3 regions of the Mesorhizobium sp. WSM3864 genome follow, and region 3 is predicted to be linked to each of the others. Evidence: predicted binding sites of a transcription regulator. Region 3 holds the regulator's gene; each other region holds the start of a gene.
The links. Region 3 encodes PhoB, which activates phosphate uptake and scavenging genes when phosphate is short. Its sites were predicted from a motif close to TGTCATNNANCTGTCAT; they were not measured.

Region 1 (9,721 bases), on a different contig from region 3:
TGTCTCGATGCCGGCATCGCGCGAGCGGGCGGCACTCCATCCGGTCACCGGCTTACCGCGTACGAGGATGTCGCCGCTTGTCGGCTTGACCACGCCGGATAGGATCTTGATCAGCGTCGATTTGCCGGCGCCGTTGTCGCCGATCAAGCCGACCACCTCGCCGCGGTCGACGCTGAGGTTGACGCCGCCCAGCGCATAGACCTGGCCATAGGATTTCTTGATGTCGCGCAGTTCGATGATGCGTTCGCCCATGCGATCCTCGCTTCCAATTGTCTTATCGGCCGCTTGCCGGCGATCCGGTCGGCCGGGCCCAACCCCGACCGACCGCGTGGGAGGTCAACGCAGCGCCTGCTTGGCCAGCTCGGCGACGATCTCGTAATTCTGCGGCGTGACGAAGCCGGCGCCGGTATCGACATTCATCGGCGCCAGACCCAGCACCACCTGCTGGCAAAGGCTCAAAATCGGCAGATAGCCCTGCAGGAAAGGCTGCTGGTCGGCCGTCAGCTGCACCCAGCCGCCCTTGAAGCCTTCGACGATCTGCGGGCTGGTATCGAAGCCGAAGTTGAAGATGTCGCCGGGCTTGCGTCCCGCCGCCTGCATATAGGTGGCGACGTTGCCGAGCATCTGTCCGCCGGGATAGCCGACCGCCTTGACGTCGGGGTGGTTGAGCAGAGCCGCGGTGATCACCGGAATGGCGAGGTTCGGATCGGACGCCCACTCGCCGCTCGACGGCGAGGACAGCTGGATCACCTCGACACCCGCCTCCTTCAGCGCCGCGACCGTGCCGCGCTCGCGCGCGCCGCGATTCTCGTTCTCGAACGGGCCGATCATGATCGCCTTGTCGCCGGCCTTGAGCTTGCCGAGCTTGAACGCCTCTGCGCCGAGCGCGCGGCCCTGCTGCTCCTGCTGCGCGCCGACATAGCCGCCGCCGAACGCTTCCACCACCTTCGGCACCGGCACGTTCTGGTACATCATCTTGATGCCGTCCTTGTGCGCCTGTTCGGCCAGCGGCATGATCGCGGCATCGCCCGGATGGCCCATCATGGCGATCCCTTGCGGCTTGACCGCGACCGCCTCGCGCAATTGCTGCACCATCTTCTCGACATCCCACTGGGAGAAGATGTAGTCGACCTTCGGCCCAAGATCGGCCGCCGCCTGCTTGGCGCCATTGTAGACGATGGTGCCGAAGGCGTCGCCCTCGGCGCCGCCGACGAAGAAGCGGATATGGACGTCCTTGCACCATTGGGCGTCAAGCGCCTTTGCCGGCAAGGTGGAGATCGAAGCGCAGAGCGCCGCGGCAGCCGCCACGACGGTCGAGCGCAGAACAGTCCTTCTGGTCGTGATGCTCATGCACGTTCCTCCCTTTTGGTCCCTCGCAACGGAGGGTTTCGACGATTGCTTCGGCCGTAGTCTTGGTGGCCGGCTCCTCCCGCCGGCCGGTCCTCACACCGGATTGGGCAGGTAGCTGGCTCCTCCCCTGCACTGCTTCAGATAGTCCAGCGCCCGCACCTGACCGGTCATCTCGAGGTCGCCGCGATAGACCGGGTCGTGCCAGCCTTCGATGTCGATGGCGCCCTTGTAGCCGGCCAGCCGCAATTCGCTGATCACCCGCGTCCAGTCGCTGTCGCCGAAGCCGGGGCTGCGCATCTGCACGAATGGCAGCCGCCCGAACACGCCGTGCTCGCGGATCACGTCCCAGCGCACGGTCGCGTCCTTGCCGTGGACGTGGAAGATGCGCGGCGCCCATTTGCGGATCTGCGGAATCGGGTCGATCAGATAGACGAGCTGGTGGCAGGGTTCCCATTCGAGCCCGAGATTGTCGTCGGGCAATTCGTTGAACATCAGCTCCCAGGCGTCGGGATTGTGGGCGATGTTCCAGTCGCCGCTCGCCCAGTTGCCGTCCATGGCGCAGTTCTCGAAGGCGATGCGCACGCCCTTGTCGGCGGCGCGCCTGGCCAGCGGCCCCCAGACCTCGCGGAAACGAGGCAGGCTGTCGGTCAGCTTCTTGCCGCGCAGCCGGCCGGTGAAGCCGCAGACCATCGTGGTGCCGAACAGATGTGCGTTGTCGATGACGGTCTCCCAGGCCGCGAGCACGCCGCGGTCGACCTCGCCGTTCTCCAGCGGATTGCCGAACACGCCGATTGATGAGACGGCGACGTCCGCATCGCCGATCGCTTCGCGGATTTCGCCCGCCAGGCGCTTTAGGTCCTTGCCGCCCAGCGTCTGCCAGAAAAAGGGCTGGATGCTCTCGAAGCCGAGCGGCAGGATCTGTTTCACATAGGCGGCCGGGTCGTCGAGATTGGCTCGCACCATGGTGCCGATCCTGATGTCGAGAAGCGGGTTCGGCATCACGGCGTTTCCTTTGCGATTGCGACGCGGCGTCCGGTCTCGGCGCTTTCGATGGCGCCAAAGACCATGGCCAGGCTTTTGATGTTGTCGGTGCCGCGCGTCTCCGGTTCGGTGCCAGTCTCGATCGCGCGCATGAAATCCTGGATGATGCCGAGATGGCCGTCGACTCTGTCGGCCGCGTCGAGCGCCGGCACCTCGATCGACTGGGTCTTGTCGATGATACCGTCGCGGCCGGACGCAACCACCTCGGCCTCCAACCCGTCATGCCCGTCCCACAACAGGCTGCCGCGCTCGGCGACGATGCGCCAGCTGCCTTCCCAACTCGTGCGGAAACCGTCCGCGCACCAGGAGCCGGCATAGGTGAAGACCTTGCCGCCGCCGAAATCGAACACCGCGCTGGCCGACGAGCCCTGACGGTACCAGGAATTGGCCGGCTCCCACTCCTGGCAATAGACGCCGGCCGGTTCGCCGGCGACCATGTAGCGGGCGGCGTCGAACGTGTGGATCGCCATGTCGAGCAAGAGCACGTGGCGCATCTCCTCGCGAAAGCCGCCGAAATGCGGCGCGACGAAGAAGTCGGCGTGGATGCTGGTCGGCGCGCCGATGGCGCCGGAGGCCAGGAACCGCCTGATCCGCCTGACATTGGCGACGTAGCGCCGGTTCTGGACGACGGCATGGACGCGCCCGGCCTGGCGCGCTGCCGCGATGATGGCGCGCGCATTTTCTGGGCTGTCGGCGAGCGGCTTTTCGGTGAGCAGATGGCAGTTATGGGCAAAGGCCGAAAGCGCGACCTCGCGCCGGGCGGCAGGAACCACGACATCGAACACGGCATCGGGCCGGGTCTGGTCGAGAACGGCATCGAGGCTGGTGCCGATGACGGCATTGGTGAGGTCATACTCGCGCGCCCTCGCCTGAGCCCGGTCGGCATCGAGATCGACAAGGCCGGCAATGGCAAGTCCGTCGATCTGCCTCGCGGCATCGAGCCAGTGCCTGCTCATGGCTCCGCATCCGACCAGGACGATCTTCATCATCCAGCGCTCCTCCTCCGCTCGGCCCCTCCAGGCCGAGTGTCACGGCATTTCCGGCATCACCGTAAACGTTTTTCCGTAAACGTTTACGAGAACACACCCGATGGCGTAGAATGTCAATCACCTGCTCGCGAAAATCGACATCCGCTGCTTGGCCTGAACGCCGGCCGGTGCTAGCGAAGTCAGGGGGAGAACCTGCCTTGGCGTCCAGCATCCACGATCTCGCGCGTCACCTGAACATTTCGATCGGCACCGTGTCGCGAGCGCTGAACGGCCGCGCCGACGTCAATGCGGAGACGCGCCAGCGCGTGCTCGAGGCGGCCAGGAAGCTGAACTATTCGCCCAACCAATCGGGCCGCAGCCTGCGCCAGGGCGCCACCCGCTCGATCGCCTTCATGCTGCAGCCGCATCCCGGCGACCAGCAATATGGCGAGCCGTTCTTCATTCCGTTCCTGACCGGCCTGCAGGCGCGGCTCGCCGAGCATGACCTGGATCTGATGGTCGTCATGGGCGAGCCCGGCCAATATCAGCAGGAGCGGCTGCGCCGCGTGGTTGAGACGCGCCGGGCCGACGCGGTCGTGTTGGCCAATACACGGCGGGAAGACGATCGGATCGACTATCTGAGCAAGGCCGGCTTTCCCTTCGCCACGCTTGGCCGAAGTCAATCCGGCGGCGACACCTATCCTTCGCTCGATATCGATTTCGAGAGGGCGGGTGATGAAGCCGTCGACCGGCTGGTTGCGCGCGGCCACCGCCGCATAGCTGCCATCCGCCCTTCGCTTGATCTCAACTTCGGCTACCTGTTCCTCGACGGCTACCGCAAGGCTCTGAAGCGGCACGGCATCGAAGTCGACCCCGGCCTGATCGCCGACGGCTTCATCAACGAGACCGGCGGCTACCAGGTGACGCCGCGTGTCATGCTCTCCAAGGACCGGCCGACAGCCATCATCTTCAACAATGACGCGATGGCGCTCGGCGGCTGCAAGGCACTGGCCGAGATGGGCATCAGGCCCGGCCACGACATCGCGGTGATCGTCATCGTCGACACGCCGCTCTGCCGCTACTTCTCGCCGACGCTGACCGCCTTCCGTCCGGCGCTGGAGCCGATGGGCCGGCGGCTGGCCGAGATGCTGCTGGCGTCACTCCCGGCCCATGCCGGTCCGGAGGGGCCACGCACGATCCGCGAAGTCTGGCCGCTGGAGCTCGTCGCGCGCGAGAGCGATTGAGCACCCTCTCCTTCTCCCCTTGCGGGAGAAGGTGTCGCCGAAGGCGACGGATGAGGGGAGCTCCAGGGAAAGCCAACGTCTCGCTCCGCTGGAACACCCTCATCCGTCTCGGCGCTGCGCGCCGATCCACCTTCTCCCACAGGGGGAGAAGGAAGGAGCCCCACTCCTGTCACGCAAGTATCATGTTCGCGTCCTAGACCCGATGTGACGCCATTCCGGCTCTGCTCGTTATATGGGGACATCATGAAGCACCTCAACCGAACCGTCGCGCTTGGCGCGGCAATCGCCCTGTTCACCGTGCTGAGCCCTGCGCTCGCCGAGGGTGTTGGCTATGTCAACAAGGGGCTGGTCGGCGTTGGCCGCATCCCCGCCAGCCAGAAGGACAAGTTCGGCGAGACCTTTGGTTCGGGCTCCGGCATGGCGATCGACGCCGAGAGCTGGGCGCGTGACGGCGCCGGCTACAAAGGCTCGCTCTGGCTGCTGCCGGACCGCGGCTACAACGTCGCCGGCACCACCGACTACCGGCCCCGCTTGAACACAATTGCAATCGAGCTGACCCCGACCGCCCCGGGCGCGGCGCCCGCCGCCGGCCAGGAACAGTCGGGCGTCAAGACAACGCTCGCCGACACCATGCTTCTGACCGACGACAAGGGCGCCGACGCCACCGGCCTCGACCCGCTCAACGGCGTGCGCCCCGCTGCCGGCGACATGCCGATCCTGCCGCAGGCCGACAACGGCAAGCTTTCGCTCGACGACGAGGCGATCGTGCGCCTGCCCGACGGCACCATGTTCATTTCCGACGAATATGGCCCCAACATCTATCGCTTTTCGGCCGACGGCCGCCTGATCTCGGCGACGCAGCCGCCGGCGGCCCTGGTGCCGATGCGCCATGGCAAGCCGAACTTCGCTTCCGACAATCCTGGCCCGGGTGCCGCCGAGCCGGATCCCAAGGATCCCGAGACCGGCCGCCAGAACAATCAGGGCCTCGAAGGCATGTCGATGACGCCGGACGGCAAGTTCCTGATCGTCGTGCTGCAGTCGGCGCCGCGCCAGGATGGCGGCGATTCCGGCTCGACCCGCCGGAATGCCCGCGCGCTGGTCTATGACGGCTCCGACCTTGCCCACCTCAAGCTGGCGCACGAATATGTCGTGCCGCTGCCGGTGTTCAAGGACGCCAAGGGCAAGACCAAGGTGGCCGCGCAGAGCGAGATCGTGGCGCTGTCCGACAAGAGCTTTCTGATGCTGGCACGCGACAGCGGCAACGGCCAGGGGCTGAAGGACGCCGAGTCGGTCTACCGCAAGATCGAGATCGTAGACCTTTCCGCCGCTACCGATATCGCCAACGGCCCGCTCGACGCCGCCGACAAGCCGGTTGCGCCGAAAGGCGTGCTCGATCCGTCGGTGACGCCGGCCAAGCTCACCTCGTTCATCGACATCAACGACAAGGGCGAACTCGGCCGTTTCGGCCTGCACAACGGCGCGCCGAACGACAGGAACAACCTCTCGGAGAAGTGGGAGGCGATGTCGCTGGTGAGCGTGCTGGACCCGAAGCTGCCCGACGACTATTTCCTGTTCGTCGCCAACGACAACGACTTTCTCACCCAGGACGGCTTCCAGGTCGGTGCCCCGTACAAGGCCGAGGATGGCGCCGATGTCGACACCACCTTCCTGGTCTACCAGGTTACCCTGCCCGGCCTGTCGGGGAACAGTCTCGCCGCAAACTAGTTGCGAAGGCATCTGGCCCAGCCCCAACGGATGCAGAAGCATCAGGCTGCGATACCATCGCGGGCCTGATGCATCTTCGGTGCCCGCCATGGACGACAACAAGCCCGCTCGCCGGGGACCGGCGACCTGACAAGCGGCCCCATCTCCGAGGACCCTCCGGCCGCAGGCGAACCGCTGGACACCGGGTTCGGCGTGCCGCGCCGGCGCGCCAATCTCGTCGAGACACCGAAAGGGTGAACTATCGCGCGTATCTGGCGCCGAACCCGAGCGCCACCAGCGAGAAGATGGTGATCATGCCGGCGAAGGCCAGGCTTGCCACCGTCGCGCTCGTCCAACCCGACAGCACGCCGATGCCGATGACCGGCAGCGCATTGCCGCAGAAGCAGCAGATGAAGAAGGCCGAGACCACTTCGGCGCGTCGGTCGCCCGGCGCGATCTGGTTCACCACCTGCAGGCCACCGCGATAGCCGAGTGCCGCCGCCACGCCGCAAAAGCCTGTGGCAACGATCATCATCGTCATGGAGGCGAAGGCCTGCGCCGCGACGATCAGCGCCACGGTCGGGACCATCAGAACTAGCGCGGCGAGCATCGTGAAGCGACTGGACAGGCGCGCTGTCGCCAGGATCGCCGCCGCTGCCACGATCGACAGTTCGAAGAACAGCCCGCCGGCCTCGGCGTGGTTGGTCGCATGGAGCTGCTGTGCCAGAATGCTTGGCGCGAGCGCGGCGTAGAAACCGACCAGCGCCATGGCGCCGAAGCCGGTCACCGCCGGCGCCACGAATTGCGCGCGGATTTTGTCGGGGACCGAAAGCCGCGGCTGCATTGAGACGTCGGAGAGTCGTCCGGGCCTGGAGACTGTTTCCTGAGTGCGCCAGATCAGCAGCGTGATCAGCGCAAGCAGGACCAGATAAACGGCAAATGTCAGCCTGAGCGGCCAAGGCGCGTATTGGGCGAGCAATCCCGACATCAGTGCGCCGACCCCGAGACCGACGAAATTGGTGCTGGTAGCGATGACAGCCGCGCGTGACTTGTCCTCCCCTTCGATCAGCTCAGCGAGCCAAGCGGTGCCGGTTCCCGCGCCGATCCCGATGCCGAGCCCGCTGAGGATACGGGCGATGTCGAGCCACATCAGGTTTTCAGCCAAGAGGAAAAACAGCGCGCTGACCACGGCCACGCCCATCGCCGCCATGGCTGCCGGACGGCGACCGATGACATCGGACAATCGGCCGAAAAACAGAAGTGCGGCCAAATTGCCGACCACATAGACGGCATAGACCAATGTCAGGGTGATCTGCGAGAACCCGAAGGCTTGTTTATAGATGACATAGAGTGGCGTCAGAGCCGTGCTGCCGGCAAACAGTGCAGCTATCATAGCGGCAACCGCGGCTCTTGCGACACCGCCGCCAAGTTCGTTGTCGCGCTTCATGGTTTGAGTGTAGCCGGCCATCGCGACCTCCGCTTGGTTGCAAGCCCAACGTCCGCGCAATTGCGGCTGTTCCGAATGCCGAACGCTCTCCTGACAGTTATGGCAGTATGGTCTCGCGCGAAATCCTCCCGTAACGTTCGTTAAACGAGGAGGGAAGAACCATGGGCAAGGGCCGGGTCGAAGCCTTCACCGATGGCGTTGTCGCTATCATCATCACGATCATGGTGCTGGAGCTTAAAGTGCCGCATGGCGAGGACCTTGCCGCGCTGGCGCCGCTTTGGCCGATCTTCTTCTGCTACGTCTTGTCCTTCATCAATGTCGGCATTTACTGGAACAATCTGCACAACATGTTCCATACCGTGCAGCGTGTCGACGGCCGGGTGCTGTGGGCCAACCTCAACCTCCTGTTCTGGCTGTCGCTGATGCCGGTGACGACCGCCTTCATGGGCGAGAACCACTTCGCCCCGGTGCCGGTCGCCGTCTACGGCATCGACCTCGCGCTTTGCGCCGTTGCCTATACCATCCTGGTCTTCAAGCTTCGCCACCTGCACGGTGCCGACACTACCTTCGCCAGAGCCGTGGGCCATGACCGCAAGGGTAACATTTCGCTGGCGTTCTACATTGCCGCCGTTCTGCTGACCTCGTTCAGCCAGTGGATCAGCGTGGCGATCTACGTCCTGGTGGCAATTATCTGGTTCACTCCGGACAGGCGGTTCGAGCGTCTCGTGGAAAGATAGCGGGTTCTTACTGCCGCATCGCTTTCAGTTTTTCTGCCGCCGAGGCGGCAAGGTCGGCATAGCGCTCTTCCAGCCGCTCTGCGGCCTTGATGACGGGAAAGTCATGGCCGAACTTCTCCAGCGCCAGGCGCAGCTTTTCCGCGAAGTCCGCCTGTTGCTCCAGTGCCGAAAACAGTGTCTTGACCTGCGCCTCGCTGATGTCGGGGTTGGCGAGCATCTTCGGCACATCCCGGCCCATCTGTTCGCCGGCGGCGGTCTGCTCCTTCAGGATTCCGATCCAATCGGTCAATGCCGAACTCCTTTTCCGGCAGCATGCGCGGGGCAAGCTGTTGCGGTCAACCCATTGCCGCTACCGCCGTCGATGATTGCAGCGATCAAGGCTTGCCTCGGCCCTGACCGGCGTTAAGTTCGGCTCGACCCGGAATAAGGACATCAACCATGACCAGCGACGCCGAAATCCAGACCGCCCTGCCCGCTTTCGCCTCCGGCAATGTGGCCGTCGTCACCGGTGGCGCCAGCGGCATAGGCCTGGCCGCCGCGAAGCGCTTCGCGGCCATGGGCATGAAGACCGTGCTTGCCGACATAGGCGGCGTGCGCCTCGACCAGGCCCGGCAGGCGGTCGCCGTCATTGCCGGGGACGATGCCGTTCTCCCTATCCCCACCGACGTCTCCAAGGCCGACGAAGTCGACCGGCTCGCGGACCTCGCCTACGGTGCATTCGGTGCGGTTTCGGTACTGATGAACAATGCCGGCGTCGGCAACAATCCCGGCAAGCCGTGGGAAAATCGTGAAGCCTGGAAACGGCTGCTGGACATCAATTTCTGGGGCGTCGTGCATGGTGTCGAGGCCTTTGCGCCGCGCATGCTGGCTGCGGGCGAGCCCGGCCTGATCATCAACACCGGATCCAAGCAAGGCATCACCACGCCGCCCGGCAATCTCGCCTACAATGTCTCCAAGGCGGGCGTGAAGACCTTCACCGAGGGCCTGGCCCATGCGTTGCGCAACGAGCCTGGAGCGAAGCTTTCCGCGCATTTGCTGATCCCCGGCTTCACCTATACCGGCCTGACCGAGGGCGCGACGGAAAAGCCGGCCGGCGCCTGGACGGGCGAGCAGGTGATCGATTTCATGCTGGCATCGCTCAAGCAGGACGACTTCTACATTCTTTGCCCGGACAACGAGGTCGCTCGGCCCGTGGATGAAAAGCGCATGGCCTGGGCGATCGGCGACATC
Region 2 (9,721 bases), on a different contig from region 3:
TTCAAGCCGGGCAGCGCCGATATCGGCACCGACGGCAACTCGACCATCTATGTTCCGCTGATGAACGAAGGCGCGGTCGCGGCGCTGAAGCTCGACTGAGGACGATTGCGGCGGGAACGAGGTCGATCGGGGCTGGACCGCCATATCGACGGGGCTGCCATCTGGTTCAGCCGCTCGCTCCGGGATATCCGGCAGCAACCGTCACATGGGCCAAGCCGTGAAGACATCCAGCCTGACCGGCGCCGCCGTTTCACCAATGATCCCGGTGCTCGTATGCGCACTGGCGATCTTCCTTTTGTCCGGGATGGACGCGGCAATGAAGTCCCTGGTCATCGCGGTCGGTGTGTACAACACGGTGCTGTGGCGCAGCCTGGTCTCGACCTTGATCGCGGGCGCGGCCTGGTCGGCGGGGCCGCGCTCGAAGCCCGCTCTTCCGGTGCTGGGGCTGCATGCGCTGCGCGCCGTGGTCGTCGGCATCGTCCTGGTTTCGTTCTTTTGGGGTCTCGCCAGATTGCCGCTCGCCGAGGCGATCGGGCTCAGCTTTGTCGCGCCCCTGTTTGCGCTTTTTCTCGCAGCCTTGTTGCTGGGCGAGAGAATCCGGCGCCAGGCGGTGTGGGCGTCGCTGGCCGGCATCGCCGGCGTCGCGATCATTCTGGCCGGCCAGTTCGGGCAGGCCGGCCACTCGCAGGATGCGCTCCTGGGCACGGCCGCGGTGCTCGTATCGACGGTGTTCTACGGCTACAATCTGATCCTCGCGCGGCGGCAAGCGCTGTTGGCCAAGCCGGTCGAGATCATGCTGTTCCAGAACCTCTGCATCGCTGTCGTCCTTGGTCTCGCCGCGCCGTGGCTCGCCGTGGCGCTGCCGAGTGACCTGTGGCTTCACCTCGTCGGGGTGGCTATGCTGTCGCTTGCCGGGCAATTCCTGATGAGTTGGGCCTACGCCCGCGCCGAAGCGCAATATCTCATCCCGACGGAATACTCGGCCTTCATCTGGGCGATCGCGCTCGGCTGGTTCTTCTTCGGCGAGGAGGTGGCCTGGACCACGCTGACCGGGGCTTGCCTGATCGTCGCCGGCTGCCTGATCGCGGCGCGCGCCAACCCGAAACTTGCCGAGCCGATCGAAGCGGCAGTTTGACAGAACATGTCGCTCTACGCGGACTACGATTGTCCTTTCAGCTGCGCCCGCGCGTCGCGAATCGAGGCGGCATAGGTGACCAGCGGCCGCTTGAGGCCGTGGTTGATCAGCATGCGCCGTGTCTGCGGCGCGGCGCCCGCGATGATGAAGCGCACGCCGGCGCGTCCGGCCTTGTGTGCGGCGCCCTCGATGACGTTTGCCGCCGTCGAGTCGAGGAACGGCACCGCCGAGCAATCGAGGATGAAATTCTTGCGCTGGTCTGCGATGCGGTCGAGCACGGCGCCGACGGTCGAGGCGGCACCGAAGAAGAATGCCCCGGAGATTCGATAGATGACGGTATCGGCGTCGGCCGCCTGGCTTGAATCATAAGTGGCGGCGCGATCGGCGACGTCCTCCGGCACCAGCGGCAGATCGGCCTCGACGGCGATGGACTTGGCCATGCGATCGATGAACAGGATCGACCCGAGCGCGAAGCCGACGACGATGCCTTCCGTGAGATCGCGGAAGATGACGATCAGGAACGTCGCCATCAGCACCAGCGCGTCGCCACGCGAGGCTCTGAGGAGCGTGACGAAAGCCTGCTTCTCGAACATGTTCCAGCACACGACGGCGAGTACGCCGGCCAATGCGGCGAGCGGGATGTAGCTGGCCAGGGGCGCCGCCGCCAGCATCAGGACAAGCAGGATCGCCGAATGCAGCATGCCGGAGACGGGGCCATGCGCGCCGGCCCTCACATTGGTGGCCGTGCGAGCGATCGTGCCGGTGGCACATATGCCGCCGAACAAGGCTGACGCGATGTTGGCGAAGCCTTGCGCCACCAGTTCGCAATTGGAGCGGTGCCGCCTTCCGCTCATGCCGTCGGCGACCACGGCCGAAAGCAGCGACTCGATTGCTCCGAGCAGCGCGAAGGCGATCGCGTCCGGCAGCACGTCGATCATCCTCTCAGGGCTGACCGGCGGCAGGGCTGGCCATTGCAGGTTCCGCGGGATGCCGCCATACCTCGTGCCGATCGTTTCCGCAGGCAGGGCGAACAGCCCCACGACCAGCGAGGCGATGCCGATGGCGATCAGCATCGCTGGCCATCTCGGCCGCCAGCGCCGCAGAAAGACAATGGTGAGGACCGTCAGCATCGCCACGAAGGTCGCGGCCGGACTGATCGTGCCGATCGCCTCGCCGATCGCGGTCAGCTTCGGCACCAGCGGCCCGGGCTCCCTGCTGGCGAGTTTCAGCCCGAGCAACTCGACGATCTGCCCGGAGAAGATGATGACAGCGATCCCGGCGGTGAAGCCGACGGTCACCGGATAGGGAATGAACTTGATGTAGGTGCCAAGCCTGAGATAGCCGATGGCGAGCAGGAAGACGCCGGCCATCATCGTTGCGAGCAGCAGCCCGTCGACGCCGACGCGCGCCACCGTCGCCGCTACCAGCACGATGAAGGCGCCGGCAGGACCGCCGACCTGGAAGCGGCTGCCGCCAAGCGCCGAGATGATGAAGCCGCCAACGATCGAGGTGTATAGGCCTCGCTCCGGCGTCACGCCGGACGCGATGGCGATCGCCATGGACAACGGCAGCGCGACGATGGCCACCGTCAACCCGGCGACGGCGTCAGCCCTGAAATGCGCCAGCGTGTAGCCTTCGCGCAGCACCGTGACCAGCTTGGGCGTGAACAGCTCGGCAAAGGCCGGCCGCGCCTGGGGGTGGATTGACCGCCGGACCTGATCCATGGACTGCCTTCCGCTCCGTAAGGGCGGCGGGATCGTCGGCAGGGCTGTCGGCGGTCGCCGTCGCGACTTCTTGTGCGGCTCAGCCTTGGGAGTTCTGCGGCGTGGCAGGCTTGAGGCGCACGCCCCTGCCGCCGCGCTCGCTGGCCTGGTTCTCGCCGATCAGCTCCACCCCGGCCTCGTCGAGTGCCTGGATGACCTTCATCAGCGTATCGACCACGCCTCTGACGACACCTTCACTCGCTTCCATGCGTTGGATGGTCGGAAGCGAAACCCCGGCGCGCTCGGCGAGCGTTTTCTGGTCGATACCGGCCAACGCCCTCGCGGCGCGCATCTGCGCGGCAGTGATCATTGGCCAGAACCCCTGTCTGAGTCTGCAGTATCAATGGATAATCCAAATATCATGATGTTTCAAGCATCATAACAAACAGTTTAAACATGAGCACTCATTCGCTGTCCGCCACCACTTTGCACCGCTGCAGCAGGCGCGCTGCAAGCCAGCACAACATGGCCCAGGCAAAGCCGGCGCACCAGCCGGCAAGCACGTCGGACGGCCAATGCACGCCGAGATAGACGCGGCTGGTTCCGACCAGCACCGTGGTGAGCACGGCGAGGCCGAGCACGAAGATCTTCATCCTGCGGTTCGGTAGGAAGCGCGCGGCGAGCGAGCCCAGCGTGAGATAGGTCACCGCCGACAGCATCGCATGGCCGCTCGGAAAGGAGAGCGAGGTCTCGTTGACGAGATGCGAGACGAGATCGGGGCGGGGCCGGTCGACCTCGAACTTGAGCAGGCTGGATGCCGCCTGGCCGCCCGCCACCGAAACGAACACGAACAGTGCGGTCGCCGGTCGGCGCATCAGCAGAAAATAGACGATCACCGCAGTCGTGATCAGCACCAGCACGCTGGTGCTGCCGAGCGCGGTGATATCGCGCACCGCGCCTTGCAGCCAAAGCGGACCGATCGGGCTGTCCGGCTGCCCGGCATGGCGGAAGGCGAGCAGGATTTCCGTGTCGAAGGCATGCGGAGTCGTGGCACGCGCCACCCCCATGAGTTCCACCAGGCCCCATAGCCCGCAGGCGATGGCCAGCCCGGCCACAAGCACCGGGAATTCTATTCTGTTGAGCAGCGCCTTGGCGGTCGATTTCATGCCGGGCCTGCTCCAACTACAGCCGCTGCATATAGGGTCCGAGCGTGATCAGCGCGACGGCGGCGATTGCCAGCACGACGCCTGTCGCTTGGAAAGTGTTGAGGCGCTCTCCAAAGAAGACCAGCGCCACGACATTGACTGAGACCAGCTGGATCACTGCCGACAGGCTGAATGACACTGACATGCCGAATTCGCGGATCAGCCTGAGCATGATCAGATTGCCGGCGGAATAGAGCGCCAGCGTCAGCACGATCTTGCCGAGACTTGGCGCCAATCCCCATTGTTTGGCCGCCATCGCGGCCAGCAGGAAAATCACAGTCGAAACGCCAAGCTGCGCCAGTCCCCAGAGACTCACCTTCATCCCTCCCGAAGCGGCCTTCGCCGCGCCGCTCGCCGCTTTTGTTTCCGAAGCGCGCGAAGCCGTCAAGCTGATGGCGTCGGGCAAGCTACGCTGCGACGGGATCGAAGGCGGAATCTCGCAAGGCAAGCCCCGCAGCCATGGTTGGCGTTCTTGCGCCGAGGCCGCTCGGGAGTCTGCTCGCCGTGTGTTGTGGGCCTCGTGTGGCGCCAATGCGTGGGCGAACACTCATCAGCCGGCAAATTGGCGTTGCTTAATGGAGCTGATGTCACGAAAATGTGATCGGCCGCCTATAGGGATCGACCGGTTACACGTTCCAGCCACCTCAAGAGCCAGAGGACAGCCCATGACCCAACCTGAGATCCGCTTCCGTACCAGCCAGCTCGAGGAGAATGACGGCCCGCCCGTCAATCCTACCGACAACCGCACGATGGGCGAGATCATCGCCGCGCGCTTCTCGCGCCGCGACTTCCTCAAGGGCTCGCTGGCTGTCTCGGCCATCGCCGCCACCGTGAGCCCGCTGGCGCTCGTCGCGGCAGACGAGGCGCGCGCCGCCGAGGCCTCGGCCTTCAAATTCGACGAACTCGAGGCCGGCATCGACGACAAGCACCACGTCGCGCCCGGCTACGATGCCGACGTGCTCTTGCGCTGGGGCGACCCGCTCTTTACCGATTCGCCGGAATTCGACCCGGCAAAACAATCGGCCGAAGCCCAGGCAAGACAGTTCGGCTACAACAACGACTATATCGGTTATATCCCGATCGAAGGCTCGGCCGAGCATGGCCTGCTGGTCGTCAACCACGAATACACCAACCCGCATCTGATGTTCCCCGGCATCGTCAAGATCGTCGACAAGGACGGCAAGAAGGCCGCCGAGGTGGCGCCGCTCAGCAAGGAGCAGGTCGATGTCGAGATGGCGGCGCACGGCGGCAGCATCGTCGAGATCCGCAAGGAGGGCGGCAAATGGCAGGCGGTGCGTGACGGCAAGCTCAACCGCCGCATCATGTCCACCACCGAGATGGCGCTGTCCGGTCCGGTAGCCGGCCATGATCGCGTCAAGACCAATGCCGACCCGTCCGGCACCAAAGTCTTCGGCACCCTCAACAACTGCGCCGGCGGCGTCACGCCTTGGGGCACCTATGTGATGGCCGAGGAGAACATCCACGGCTATTTCTCGGGCGAGCTGCCGGAAGGCCACAAGGAGGCCGCCAACTACAAGCGTCTCGGCATTCCGGAGGGCGCCTATGAATGGGGCGCGCATTACGATCGCTTCAACCTCGCCAAGGAACCGAACGAGCCCAACCGCTTCGGCTGGGTCGTCGAGGTCGACGTCAACGACCCCAATTCGGTGCCGAGGAAGCGAACCGCCATGGGTCGCTTCAAGCATGAGGGCGCCGAATCGATCGTCACCAAGGATGGCCGCGTCGTCTTCTATCTCGGCGACGACGAGCGCTTCGACTATGTCTACAAATTCGTCACCAAAGGCACGTTCAATCCGAACGACCGCGCCGCCAACATGAACCTACTCGACGAGGGCACGCTGCATGTCGCCAAATTCGCCGAGGACGGCTCGGTCGAATGGATGCCGATCGTGTTCGGCGAAGGTCCGCTGACGGCGGAAAACGGTTTCGCCAGCCAGGCCGACGTTCTGATCGAGACGCGTCGCGCCGCCGACCTGCTCGGCGCCACCAAGATGGACCGGCCGGAAGACATTCAGCCCAATGCCGGCAACGGCAAGGTCTATGTCATGCTGACCAACAATTCGAAGCGCAAGGCCGACCAGGTCGACGCCGCCAATCCGCGCGCGGCGAACGCCTTCGGCCACATCATCGAGATCGTCGAGGATGGCGGCGACTTCGCCGCCATGAAGGGCAAGTGGGAAGTGCTCCTGAAATGCGGCGATCCCTCGGTGGCCGACGTCGGCGCCACCTTCTCGACCGCCACCACCGCCAATGGCTGGTTCGGCATGCCGGACAACTGTGCCGTCGACTCGGCCGGCCGCCTCTGGGTCGCGACCGACGGCCAGGGCCCGAAGGCCACCGGCCGTACCGACGGCCTGTGGGCGGTCGACACCGAGGGCACGGCGCGGGCGACTTCAAAGCTGTTCTTCCGCGTGCCGATCGGCGCCGAGATGTGCGGCCCGCTATTCGCGCCGGACGACCAGACCGCCTTCGTCGCCGTCCAGCATCCGGGCGACGGCGGCGAGGACTGGGAAGCTTTCGGCCGCCCCTCCTATTACGAGGATCCATCGACCCGGTGGCCGGACTTCAAGCCGGACATGCCGGTGCGTCCGGCGGTCGTTGCCATCACCAAGCAGGGCGGCGGCAAGATCGCGGTCTGATTGGCGACTCGCTTAAGCAGGGGGAGGGTTGCGATGATCCGCGACCCTCCTCACCTTGCGATTACTCCACGCCTCGGACCACGGCCATGTTCAGGGTGGTTCTCAACCGGAAGCCGATGGCCTCGTAAAGGCCGACGGCCGGAGCATTGCTGGCGTAGGCGTGCAGGTATGGAACCTCGCCCCGCGCCATGATCCGGTTCGCCACGAACAGCGACAGCAGCTTGGCAAGGCCGCCGCCGCGGAAATCCGGATGCGTGCACACGCCGCTGAGCTCGGAGTAGCCGGGCTGCTTCATGCGCTCGCCGGCCATCGCCGCGAGCCTGCCGTCGATCTTCACGCCCCAGAACTCGCCGAGGCTCAAGGCCTCGAGCGTGAACGGGCCGGGCTTGGTGAGCGATGCCAGAGCGAGCATCTCGGCCGCATCGTCCGGCGTCAGTCGCTGCACGCGCTCGTCGGAGGCGGCTTCAACCGGCTGCTCGGCAACCATCTGCACCAAGGACGCGGTCGAAACCGCGGCAAGTTCCGAAGGCAGGGCGATCGGGTCCGTCTGAACCAGGATGGCGCTTTCAAGCGGCGGGAGCAGCTTGCCCAGGGCTTGCAGGCTTTCCGCATCGTCCGCAACGGTGGCGGCGAAGGGAACGATCGAGGGCCGGTACCGCCTGGCAAGGGTATCGCCTTCCGCAAAGGCCCGATGGCGCGTCGCCAATGCGCTCCAGATCGGACGGTCGAGAACATGTTTCATTGTGCGACGGCCTTGGGTGCGACTGTCTTGGCCTTGTCCGCCCGGCGGTCGAGCGGGGTCGCCGCCAGTCGATCCTCGATGGCGGCGAGCTGGCCAAGCAGCGGCCCGGAGAGGTCCGCGCACAATTCCGCGACCGCGCCCTCGATGCGCGGCCAGACGTCGTGCTTCGCGGCGTCGACCAGCCGCTGGCCGTCCGCTGAGAGGGAAACGATCCGGCGCCGCTGGTCGTCATCCGATGGTGTGACTTCGACCAGGCCGAGCTCGGTGAGCAGCGACACGGCCCGCGTCACGCCTGGCTGCGCGATGCCGAGCGACTGCGCCAGTTCGCCGACCGGCAGCGGCCCCAGCCTGTCGAGCGCGGCGAGCAGCGGATACTGACTCGACTGGATCCGCACATCCAGGCGATCGAGCACGCGCTGCGTGTCGGCCTGCAACTGCTCGCCAATGCGCTTCAGCCTGCTGCCGAGGCAGAGAAAGCCGAGGGACCGCAGAACATCTTCCATCGTCGAACTGCCGGAACAAAAAGGATAACATGATATATAACATCGCATGGAAATTGGCAATATGGTTTCACGATGCAGCCGGAGCGCCGGTTTTGGCCGGTAGACATTCCCTCTTCATTCGCCGCCGATAGCATCCTATATGGCGCTGGCGCGACATGACCGATCCGTCGCGCCAAGGCGACTGATTCGAGGCCCGTGGGCTCCGGGTCCTTCTTCATCGGCATGCGGACGCTTGATGCCATCCCTGCGCATCCATATCGACAGGTTTCTTGACGGCGCGGCGCCCAAGGTGCCGCGGCGCGAGCTGACGCATCTCGAGCGCCTGGCGCTGGTGCGGCGCCATGGCGACTTCTCGCTCGCCTATTCCACCGCCGTGCAGCAGAAGCTGTCCTACTTCAGCGAAGGCGATGGCTACATCGCATTCGGCACCAAGATGAAGCACCATTTCGCGCTGGGCGATCCGGTCGTCGATCCGCCGGACCGGCCGGGCTACATCAAGCGCTTCGTCGAGGCCGCCGGCGGCCCCTGGTTCGTTCAGATAAGCGCCGCCACGGCAAAGGTGCTGGCCGGGCTCGGCTATCAGATCAATCGGCTGGGCGTCGACACAAGGCTGCAACTGCCGGCGCATGATTTCTCCGGCAAGCGCAACGAGACCGTGCGCTATTCGGAGCGCTGGCTGGCGAAGAAGGGCTTCACCTTCGCCGAGGACAGGGCCAACATGCTGCTCGACGAGGTCTCGCGGCTGTCCGAGAACTGGCGCGGCGAGCGCATCGTCAAACGTTGGGAGATGGGCTTCCTCAACCGCCCTTTCGCCGATCATCTCGGCGCCGACATGCGCCGCTTCGTCCTCCACGGCCCACGGGGCGAGCTCGTCGCCATCCTCGATTTCGATCCGCTGTTCAGCAATGGCGAGGTCATCGGCTATACCACCGCCTTCAAGCGCAAGCAGGTCGACGCCACGCCGCATGCCGAGATCGGCCTGACCAAATTCGCCGTCGATCGCTTTCGCGAGGAGGGCGTTTCGGTGGTCACGCTTGGCCTGTCGCCGCTGCTTGACGTCGAACCGAGCGGCTTTGCCGAATCGAGCTTCTGGCGCAGCACCTTCCGGCGCGCCTACGAGTCGCCCTGGGTCAACCGCTCGCGCTTCAACCTGCAGGGCCAGGCCGCCTTCAAACGCCGCTTCCACGGGCTGGAGGAGCCGACCTACATTGCCTTCCGCAAGGGAACGCTGATGGAGATGCTTGGACTGCTGCGGCTGATCAAGGCGATTTGAAGCAAGCCCTGTTCGTCAATTCCTCAGCCGATACCCGGTCCTGAAAATCCACGCCACGATTGCGATGCAGGCGGCCAGGAACACCAGCGTCATGCCGAGGCTGACGCCGACCGAGACGTCCGCTTTGCCGTAGAAACTCCAGCGGAACCCGCTGATCAGGTAGACGACCGGGTTGAACAGCGTGATCGTCTTCCAGATGCCGGGCAGCATATGGATCGAATAGAAGCTGCCGCCCAGAAAGGTGAGCGGCGTGACGATCAGCAGCGGCACCAGCTGCAGCTGCTCGAAGGTCTTGGCCCAGATGCCGATGATGAAGCCGAACAGGCTGAAGGTCACTGCCGTCAGCACCAGGAAGGCGATCATCCAGAACGGGTGCTCGATCCTGAGCGGCACGAACAGCGCCGCGGTGGCCAAGATGATCAGCCCGAGCATGATCGATTTGGTCGCCGCGCCCCCGACATAGGCGATGATGATCTCGAGATAGGAGACCGGCGCCGACA
Region 3 (9,721 bases):
CCGGCCAGCCCTTGCGCCGTCAGCGCCGCGACGACGCCGCCGGCGGTGCCGTCATTGGCCGCCACCACCGCGTCGACCTTGTTGTCGTTGGCGGTCAGGAACTGCTCCATGTTCTTCTGCGCATTGGCGGGAAGCCAGCCATCGGTATAGGCCTCGCCGACATTCTTGATCTTGCCGCTGTCCATGGCTTCTTTCAGCACTTCCATCGAGCCGGAGAACAGGAAATCGGCGTTCGGGTCGGCGCCCGAGCCCTTGATGAAGACGTAATTGCCCTCGGGCTTGGCCTTGAACACCTCGCGGGCCTGCATGCGGCCGACTTCCTTGTTGTCGAAGGTCAGATAGAACACGTCCTTGTTCTCGATCAGGCGGTCGTAGCCGACGACCGGAATGCCTTCGTCGAGTGCCTTCTGCACCGCCGGTCCGATCGCCGAGGCGTCCTGCGCCAGGATGATCAGCGCATTGGCGCCCTGCGAGATCAGGCTTTCGACGTCGGTCAGCTGCTTGCCTGGATTGGACTGTGCGTCGGCGGATATATACTTGTCGCCCGCGGCCTCGATCGCCTTCTTCATCGCCGCTTCGTCGGTCTTCCAGCGCTCTTCCTGGAAATTGGACCACGAAACGCCGATCACCTTGTCCTTCGCCTCGGCGACCGACGCCAACGTCAACGACATGGCGACGCCCGCCAGCATGGCGGCTGCGAATCTCTTCATGATATCCTCCCTGCGCCCCTCGCGGCGCGACCCAGATTGGCCCGAAGACCATGCAAAGGCTTTTTTTCGAGCCTCGAAAAAATACTGATCCAAGGCTAGGGCGCTGTCAACTGCAATTCTGACGGTTTTTGACGTGTCGCGTACTTTTTTTCGAGACCCGTAATAAATAATGACAGTGCCGACCGCTTCTGCCACTATCGGGGAACAGTTCGGAGGAGGCGCAGCCCGCGTCCACCGAAACTTGTAAAAACCCGGACGGTTCGGGTGCCGGCGTCCGGGTGAATCGATCTGGCGCGTCGCCGGGTCCTGTGCATGATCGAGAGGCCGCGCTGACTGGGAGGAGAAAAAATGTCGGTCGGAATCCGCCACGACGATCTGCGCCGGCGCAACCGCGCCATGGTGCTCTCGGCCTTGCGCCGGGCCGGCCAGCCGTCGCGCACGGAAATCGCCGCGACCACCGGGCTCAGCCATTCGACCATTTCGGCGATCTCTTCCGACCTGATCCAGGAAGGCATCCTGGCCGAGAGCAAGCCGAGCGAGACCGCGTCTCTGAAGCGCGGCCGGCCACAGGTGGGCCTCGCGCTCAAGCCTGAGGCGGCAGCGGTGGTAACGGTGGTGCTGTCGCTCAATTTCCTCTCGGTCGCCGTTATCGATTATGCGGGCCAGGTCATCGCCGAGGAGCAGCGCCGCCTCGATACGCTCACCATGCCGCGCGACGAGCTGATCGGCGAATGCTTGGCGATCGTGCGGCGCCGGCTGGACGATCCGGACCTCGACGTCGGCAGCGTCGCCCGCATCGCCATGGGCATCCAGGGCATCACCGATTCCCATGCCCGCGCCATGCTATGGTCGCCGATCACGCCGCTGACCGACATTCCCTTCGCCGACATCCTGGAAAAGGAATTCGGCATTCCGGCCACCATGGAAAACGACTGTAACATGATGGCGGTGGCGCTGCAGTGGCGCGATCCCGACCGCTATCGCGACAATTTCATCGCCATCCTGCTCTCGCACGGCATCGGCATGGGCCTGGTGCTGAAGGGCGAGCTGTTCACCGGCACGCATTCTTCCGGCGGCGAGTTCGGCCACATGATCCATCGTCCGGGCGGCGCGCTTTGCCGTTGCGGACGCCGCGGCTGCGTCGAAGCCTATGCCGGCAACTACGCCATCTGGCGCAGCGCCATGAAGATGAGCGAGAACGCCGAGCCGGTCGATGTCGGCGACGCCGACATGCGGGCGCTCGCGGCCAAGGCGCGCGAGACGGATGGCCCGGAGCGCGAGGCCTATCGCCGGGCCGGGGAGGCGCTGGGCTTCGGCCTCGGCAGCCTGTTCGCGCTGATCGACCCAGCGCCGGTCGCCATGGTCGGCGTCAGCGCCGCCGCCTTCGACCTGATCGAGCCGGCGCTGCGCGAGGCGATCGGCCAGACTGCCGGTGGCCAGCATTCAAATTCGATCTCCTTCGATACTGAGCCGAACGAATTGCCGCTGATCCGCGAGGGCTGCGCCATGCGCGCGCTGACCTTCGTCGACCAGGAGATTTTCGCCCCGGGCGTGCAGGCAAGAGCGGGCAAGAACGTGGCCTGAGCAGCTTCGATAGCGATCGTTGGCTTCTGTGGGTCCTGCAGACGCCGGAGATTAGCGAAGGCCCCGCAGCTTCGTCATTCCAGGGCGGAGCAGGAGCGAAGCTCCGTCGCGGAGACCCTGGAATCCATGCCATTACCTCAATCGTCGGATGAGCGGAGCAGAATTTCTGCACCGCCGCGGCGCGTGGAAGTCGCGTGGATCGTCGGGTCTGCGCCGCGTCGCGACGCTTCGTGCTCCGCCCGTGGACGGCGAAGCACCAGCGTCTCGATAACCCGCCAGCGCAGATAGAACCCGTCAGACCTTCGGTGCCCTGGATCTAGTCTTCCCTGATCGCGTAGCCCGCCCCGCGAATGGTGCGGATCACATCGGGCATCCGGCCGTTGTTGACCGCCTTGCGCAGGCGTCCGACATGCACGTCCACGGTGCGCTCGTCGATATAGATCGTCTCGCCCCAGACATTGTCGAGCAGCTGGCTGCGCGAGAACACCCGGCCGGGATGCCGCATCATGAATTCCAGCAGCCTGAACTCGGTCGGGCCGAGCCGGATCTCGCTCTTCTTGCGGTAGACGCGATGCGATTCGCGATCGAGCACGATGTCGCCGACCTTGAGCACGCTGGACAGCACCTCCGGCTTGGCGCGGCGCAGCAGCGCCTTGACCCTGGCCATGAATTCCGGCGTCGAGAACGGCTTGACCAGATAGTCGTCGGCGCCGGTCGAGAGGCCGCGCACCCTGTCGCTTTCCTCGCCGCGCGCGGTCAGCATGATGATCGGCAGGCGTTCGGTCTCGGGCCGCATCCTGAGGCGCCGGCAAAGCTCGATGCCGGACACCGCCGGCACCATCCAGTCGAGCACCAGAAGGTCGGGCACATTCTCCTGCAGGCGGATCTCGGCCTCGTCGCCGCGCGTCACCACCTCGACCTGATAGCCCTCGGATTCGAGGTTGTAGCGGAGCAGCACCCCCAGCGGTTCCTCGTCCTCCACCACCATGATGCGTGGCGCGATCATTTAGCAGGCACCTTCGCTGTCAGGCCGCCGGCGCCGACATCGCCGTCTCGTCCTGCTTAGGACGATTCGCAGGCAATTGCGTGCCGGTCAGCACATAGTAGGCGTTCTCGGCGATGTTGGTGACGTGGTCGCCTATGCGCTCCAGATTCTTGGCGCAGAACAACAGATGCGTGCAAGCCGTGATGTTGCGCGGATCCTCCATCATGTAGGTCAGGAGCTCGCGGAAGACGGAGGTGTATTTGACGTCGATGCGCTCGTCGTCGTTGCGGAGCTTGGCGAGCGCCGTGGCGTCGCCGGCCGTGTATTCCTCGATCACGCCCTGCACTTGGATCAGCACCAGCTGCGCCATCGAATCGATGGAGTGCGAAAGGTCGCGCGGCGCGGCGCTGATGCCGACCGAGCCGACGCGCTTAGCGATGTTCTTGGCAAGGTCGCCGATGCGCTCGAGATCGCCGGCCATCCGGATGGCGCCAACGACGCTGCGCAGGTCGTCGGCCATCGGCTGGCGTTTGGCGATCAGCGTGATGGCGCGATCGTCGAGCTCGCGCTGGCGCGCGTCCATGATGGCATCGTCGGAGACCACGCGCTGCGCCAGCGCGTTGTCGGAATTCAGCAGAGCCTTGGTCGACGCGCCGACCATCGAGCCGGCAAGATCGCCCATGTCGCGGATGAGCTGGCTGATCTGCCTCAGATCCTCGTCGAAGGAAGCGACCGTATGGGCCATGGTTATGTCCTCGTATGAACTCAGCCGAAGCGGCCGGTGATGTAGTCCTGCGTGCGCTTCTCGCGGGGCGAGGTGAAAATCTTTTCGGTCCGGTCGAATTCGATCAGCTCGCCGAGATACATGAACGCCGTCTGCCGCGAGACGCGCGCCGCCTGCTGCATGTTGTGGGTGACGATCACGATCGTGTAGTCGGCCTGCAGCTCGTCGATCAGCTCCTCGATCTTGGCGGTCGAGAGCGGATCGAGCGCCGATGCCGGCTCGTCCAGCAGGATGACCTCCGGCTTCACCGCCACCGTGCGGGCGATGCAGAGCCGCTGCTGCTGGCCGCCCGAAAGGCTCTGGCCGCTGGCGTTGAGCTTGTCCTTGACCTCGTTCCACAGCGCGGCGCGCTTCAGCGCCTGTTCGACGCGATTGTCCATCTCGGCCTTGCTTATCTTCTCATACAGCCTGACGCCGAAGGCGATGTTCTCGTAGATCGACATCGGGAACGGCGTCGGCTTCTGGAACACCATGCCGATCTTGGTCCTGAGCAGGTTGAGGTCCTGCGAGCGGTCGAGGATGTTCTTGCCGTCGAGCAGCACCTGGCCTTCGGCGCTCTGCTTCGGGTAGAGCTCGTAGATGCGGTTGAGCACGCGCAGCAGCGTCGACTTTCCGCAGCCCGAAGGTCCGATGAAGGCGGTGACGCTGCGCTCGGGCAGCGACAGGTTGATGTCCTTCAGCGCCTTCGACTGGCCATAGTAGAAGTTGAGGTTCTTGACTTCGATCTTGGCCTTCTCGGCGGTCGTCTCGGCTACGTTCAGGTCGGTGGACAACATCGGTTTCATCTGTCCTCTCTGCGTCCGGTAAGGCTGCGGGCGAAGATGCTCAGCCCGAGAACCGTCAGGGTGATTATCAGTGCGCCCGTCCAGGCCAGTTGCTGCCATTCCTCATAAGGGCTCAGCGCAAACTGGAAGATGGTCACCGGCAGGCTGGCCATCGGCGCGTTGAGATTGCTCGACCAGAACTGGTTGTTGAGCGCTGTGAAGAGCAGCGGCGCCGTCTCGCCCGAAATGCGGGCGATCGCCAGCAATATGCCGGTGACGATGCCGGACAATGCGGCGCGATAGGCGACCGAGCGGATCACCACCCAGCGCGGCGCGCCGATGGCGGTGCCAGCCTCGCGCAGCGCGTTGGGCACAAGGTTCAGCATGTCCTCGGTGGTGCGCACTACCACGGGGATCACCAGGATCGACAGCGCCACCGCGCCGGCGATCGCCGAGAAATGACCCATCGGCCGCACCATCAGCTCGTAGACGAACAGGCCGACGATGATCGACGGCGCCGACAACAGGATGTCGTTGATGAAGCGCACCACCGTGGTGAGGCGCGAGAAGCGCCCGTACTCGGCCATATAGGTTCCGGCGAGCACGCCGATCGGCGTGCCGACGACGATGCCGATGACGGTCATCACGATGCTGCCGTAGATGGCGTTGAGCAGGCCGCCGGCGTCGCCGGGCGGCGGTGTCATTTGCGTGAACACCGAAAGCGAGAGCCCCGAGAGTCCCTTATAGAGAAGGGCGCCGAGGATCAGCGCCAGCCAGACGAGGCCAATGCCCGCCGCTATGGTGCAGAGCGCCATCATCACGGCGTTCTTGCGCTTGCGGCTTCGGTGGAGCGATGCGACTGTCGACATCGGTCAGGCTCCCGTGCGGCTATCGATGCGCAACAGCATGTAGCGTGCGAGCGCGAGGATGATGAAGGTGATGATGAACAGGATCAGTCCGAGCGCCACCAGTGAGGACGTGTAAAGCTCGCCGTCGGCTTCGGTGAATTCGTTGGCGATGGTCGCCGAGATCGTCGTGCCGGGCGCAAACAGCGAGGCGCTGATGCGGTGCGCGTTGCCGATGACGAAGGTGACGGCCATCGTCTCGCCGAGCGCGCGGCCAAGACCGAGCATGACGCCGCCCATGATGCCGACCCGCGTATAGGGGATGACCACACGCCGGGTCACTTCCCAGGTCGTGCAGCCGATGCCGTAGGCCGATTCCTTCAGCACCGCTGGCACCGTGTCGAACACGTCCTTGGTGATCGAGGTGATGAAGGGCAGCACCATGATGGCCAGGATCAGCGACGACGTCAGCAGGCCGATGCCGTAGGGCGGACCGGCAAACAGGCTGGCGAGACCCGGTATGCCGTGGAAAAGATTGATGATGAACGGCTGTACCGTCGTCTGCAGGAATGGCGCGAAGACGAACAGGCCCCAGATGCCGTAGATGATCGAGGGAATGCCGGCGAGCAGCTCGACCGCGATGCCGATCGGGCGCCTGAGCGGGCGCGGGCAGAGCTCGGTCAGGAAGACGGCGATGCCGATGCCGATCGGCACGGCAATGAGGATGGCGATGGCTGAGGTGACGACGGTGCCGTAGATGGGCGCGAGCGCGCCGAAATTCTCGGTCACCGGATTCCAGGATTCAGTGGTCAGGAAGGAGAAGCCGAACTTCGACAGCGCCTCCCACGAGCCGGCGATCAGCGAGACCGCGACGCCGCCCAGAAGAACCAGCACGAGTATGGCGGAGAGACGCGTGACCGTTCGGAAGATCGTGTCGGTCAGGGCGAAGCGGCGCACCGTCGCTTCCCTGGTCCGTATGGCGGACGATGTCACGGCTTCGGAAACGGCTGTCATTTCGCCCCTCGCATTTCGAAAGAGACAGGAGGGCGCTGGAGGCGCCCTCCTTATTCCGTAGGAATTACATGCCGGAGTAGAGCGGCTTGCCGTTGCTGTCGACGATGTCCTTGCTCCACATTTCCTCGACGCTCTTCACGACCGCGTCGGGCATCGGAACATAGTCCAGCTCGGCGGCCATGTCGTCGCCCTTGGCGTAGGACCAGGCGAAGAACTTGAGCGCTTCGGTGGTGGCCGCAGCATCGTCGGGCTTCTGGTAGACGAGGATCCAGGTCGCGGAGGTCATCGGCCAGCTTTCAGCACCAGCCTGGTTGGCCAGAATGACGCCGTAGCCAGGCTTGGAGCTCCAGTCGGCATTGGCTGCAGCGGCCGAGAACGCGGCAGCGGTCGGCTCTACCTTCTTGCCGTCCTTATTGATCAGGTCGGTATAGGTGAGCTTGTTCTGCTTGGCATAGGCATACTCGACATAGCCGATCGCGCCACCGGTCTGCGCGACGTTGTTGGCGACGCCTTCGTTGCCCTTGGCGCCGATGCCCACCGGCCACTCGAGCGCGGTATTGACGCCGACCTTCGACTTCCAGTCGGCGCTGACTTCGGCCAGATAGTAGCTGAAGTTGAACGTGGTGCCCGAGCCGTCCGAACGGTGCACGACCGCGATCGCCTGGTCGGGCAGCTTGACGTCGGGGTTGAGCTTCTTGATCGCCTCGTCGTTCCAGTTGGTGATCTTGCCGACGAAGATGTCGGCCAGCGTCGGGCCGTCGAGCACCAGTTCGCCCGGCTTGACACCTTCGAGGTTGACGACCGGAACGATGCCGCCCATCACCATCGGGAACTGCGCGAGCCCGGTCGACTTGAGATCCTCGCCCTTGAGCGGCGCGTCCGAGGCGCCGAAGGTCACGGTCTTGGCCTTGATCTGCTTGATGCCGCCGCCGGAGCCGATCGACTGATAGTTGAGACCGATGCCGGTCTCCTTCTTGTAGGCGTCGGCCCACTTGGCATAGATCGGATAGGGGAAGGTAGCGCCGGCACCGGAGATGTCGGCCGCCATAGCGGCGGAGAGGGAAAGCGTGGATGCCGCAGCCATTGCAATCGCAACGGCCGCCGAGCGGATGAAATGTCTCATGTGGCCTGCTCCTGTTCGGAATATGGTCTTTCGGCAACCCTTGTCTATCGGCGCCTGGTGAGCGCAATAGACTTCGATTATTACAGTCGCATGACAGTTTCGTGTCAGCCCGGTAACGCCTGAACACGATGCCTGGGGGGGCCTGCGGCCGCCATTTGCGGACCGAGCCGAAGTTTGCCGCGGGAATCAGCAGCTTGTCCGACTTTTGAATCAAAAATTATCCCGGCGGCCGGATCTCCGGCCGCCGGGAAATAAAATCCGGACGAGAGCGCGTTGCCTGTGCGCCAGAGCGGATCATGGCATGGCCATCGCCGAAAACAGGTCCGTTGGGGTAGAGTCGACGCTGTTCCTTGGCCGGCGGTCGCTGCTCCCGCCCGTAACCGAAGGGCGGAATCGACAGCAGCCATTGTCCTGACCTGGCCTTCGTTTTGTATGGTGCGATCACACCATATGTCTGCGTTGGACGACCGCCGACGGACCTCGTCGACGACGCCGTGAACGGCCGCGCAGAAAGGCTGTTATCCGGCGCTGCGGCGGACTTCCGCGTCCGACCCGAGCCATCTTTCAAGCTTCTCGAGCAGCGCCTTCGGGCTGATCGGCTTCGGCAGGTAATCATCCATGCCGGCTTCCAGGCAGCGCTCGCGGTCACCCTTCAACGCATGCGCGGTGACGCCGACGATTGGCACATGCGTGCCCATCTCGGTTTCGAGCCGGCGGATGGCCGCGGTCGCCTCCAGGCCGCTCATCTCGGGCATCGACACATCCATCAGGATCATGCGCGGGGTAAGCCTGCCGAACGCGTCCAGCGCCTTGCGGCCGTTGCCGACGATTTCGAACTGGTATCCGGTCTCGCCCAGGATTTGCGTGAACACCATCTGGTTCACCTCGTTGTCCTCGGCGACGAGAATGTCGAGCCCGCGCTCCGCGCCGGCCAGGCGTGGACGGGCACGCGCCGGCGGCGGCTGCAGCAGGACGCGATCCGCCGCCGTCGCCTGCGCCGTGGACGCCTGCGGCGCGCCGGCCCCGGTCTCGACGCCGCCGGTCAAGGCCGGATGGATGGCCGCCGTGCTGTGGCGATGACGCTGGATGGTGGCGACCAGCGTCTCCAGCAAGATCGAGGAACGCGCCGGCTTGATCAGCTGCGCATCGATGCCGAGATCGCGGTAGGCGGCGCTGGCGAGCGACTGGTCGACCGAGGTCAGCATGATGATCGGCGTGTGCGCGAGGCCGGCGGTGTTGCGCACGATGCGCGCCATTTCGGCGCCGGTCATGCCCGGCATCTGGTAGTCGAGCACGACGCAGTCGACAGGCACGCCGTAGGCGGCAGCCGCAATCAGCACCTTCAGTCCCTCGGCGCCGCTTTCGGCCGCGCAGGAATCGAAGGTCCACGAAGCCATCTGCTCGCTGAGGATCGCGCGGTTGACGGCATTGTCGTCGACGATCAGCACGCGCGCGCCGGTCACGTCGACCGGCATGATCCGCTGGCCGCCTCGCTCGGCCCGCGGCAGCGTGACGGTGAACCAGAAGGTCGAGCCCTTGCTCTCGGCGCTGTCGACGCCGATCTCGCCGCCCATCAGCTCGACCAGCCGCGAGGTGATGGCAAGGCCGAGCCCGGTGCCCTCGTGCCGTCTTGTCGAGGAGGTGTCGACCTGGCTGAATTTCTCGAACACCAGCTTCAGCTTGTCTTCGGGAATGCCGATGCCGGTATCGGTGACCGAGATGGCGAGCTTCGTCCCCGACGGAACGCGCTCGCCGGTCACCTCGACCAGCACATGGCCCTTGTCGGTGAACTTCACCGCATTGCCGAGCAGGTTGGTGACGATCTGTCGGATCCGGCCGACGTCGCCGACGAACTGCCCGTCGAGCCCGGGCTGGACGCGAACGATGAGCTCGAGGTCCTTTTCCTTGGCGC

Region 1: CK215_RS21575 (esterase-like activity of phytase family protein) is a predicted target of PhoB. The motif match lies at 4,771-4,787, and genes of this name have one in related genera.
Region 2: CK215_RS17695 (PhoX family phosphatase) is a predicted target of PhoB. The motif match lies at 4,629-4,645, and genes of this name have one in related genera.

What each region holds. Positions count from the first base shown of each region.
Region 1 is NZ_NSGD01000011.1:102,475-112,195, reverse strand. It holds gene CK215_RS21600 (ATP-binding cassette domain-containing protein) at 1-252, opposite strand, end outside; gene CK215_RS21595 (substrate-binding domain-containing protein) at 337-1,350, opposite strand; gene CK215_RS21590 (sugar phosphate isomerase/epimerase) at 1,444-2,352, opposite strand; gene CK215_RS21585 (Gfo/Idh/MocA family oxidoreductase) at 2,349-3,380, opposite strand; gene CK215_RS21580 (LacI family DNA-binding transcriptional regulator) at 3,578-4,603, shown strand; gene CK215_RS21575 (esterase-like activity of phytase family protein) at 4,847-6,328, shown strand; gene CK215_RS21570 (MFS transporter) at 6,567-7,775, opposite strand; gene CK215_RS21565 (TMEM175 family protein) at 7,916-8,491, shown strand; gene CK215_RS21560 (hypothetical protein) at 8,499-8,780, opposite strand; gene CK215_RS21555 (SDR family NAD(P)-dependent oxidoreductase) at 8,930-9,721, shown strand, end outside.
Region 2 is NZ_NSGD01000008.1:4,247-13,967, reverse strand. It holds gene CK215_RS17725 (ATP/GTP-binding protein) at 1-99, shown strand, start outside; gene CK215_RS17720 (DMT family transporter) at 206-1,135, shown strand; gene CK215_RS17715 (SulP family inorganic anion transporter) at 1,159-2,859, opposite strand; gene CK215_RS17710 (helix-turn-helix transcriptional regulator) at 2,939-3,208, opposite strand; gene CK215_RS17705 (phosphatase PAP2 family protein) at 3,303-4,004, opposite strand; gene CK215_RS17700 (hypothetical protein) at 4,021-4,359, opposite strand; gene CK215_RS17695 (PhoX family phosphatase) at 4,709-6,703, shown strand; gene CK215_RS17690 (GNAT family N-acetyltransferase) at 6,765-7,445, opposite strand; gene CK215_RS17685 (MarR family transcriptional regulator) at 7,442-7,948, opposite strand; gene CK215_RS17680 (phosphatidylglycerol lysyltransferase domain-containing protein) at 8,184-9,221, shown strand; gene CK215_RS17675 (ABC transporter permease) at 9,237-9,721, opposite strand, start outside.
Region 3 is NZ_NSGD01000004.1:335,151-344,871, reverse strand. It holds gene xylF (D-xylose ABC transporter substrate-binding protein) at 1-710, opposite strand, end outside; gene CK215_RS12045 (ROK family transcriptional regulator) at 1,059-2,294, shown strand; gene phoB (phosphate regulon transcriptional regulator PhoB) at 2,611-3,300, opposite strand; gene phoU (phosphate signaling complex protein PhoU) at 3,320-4,024, opposite strand; gene pstB (phosphate ABC transporter ATP-binding protein PstB) at 4,045-4,848, opposite strand; gene pstA (phosphate ABC transporter permease PstA) at 4,845-5,696, opposite strand; gene pstC (phosphate ABC transporter permease subunit PstC) at 5,700-6,686, opposite strand; gene pstS (phosphate ABC transporter substrate-binding protein PstS) at 6,751-7,809, opposite strand; gene CK215_RS12010 (response regulator) at 8,328-9,721, opposite strand, start outside.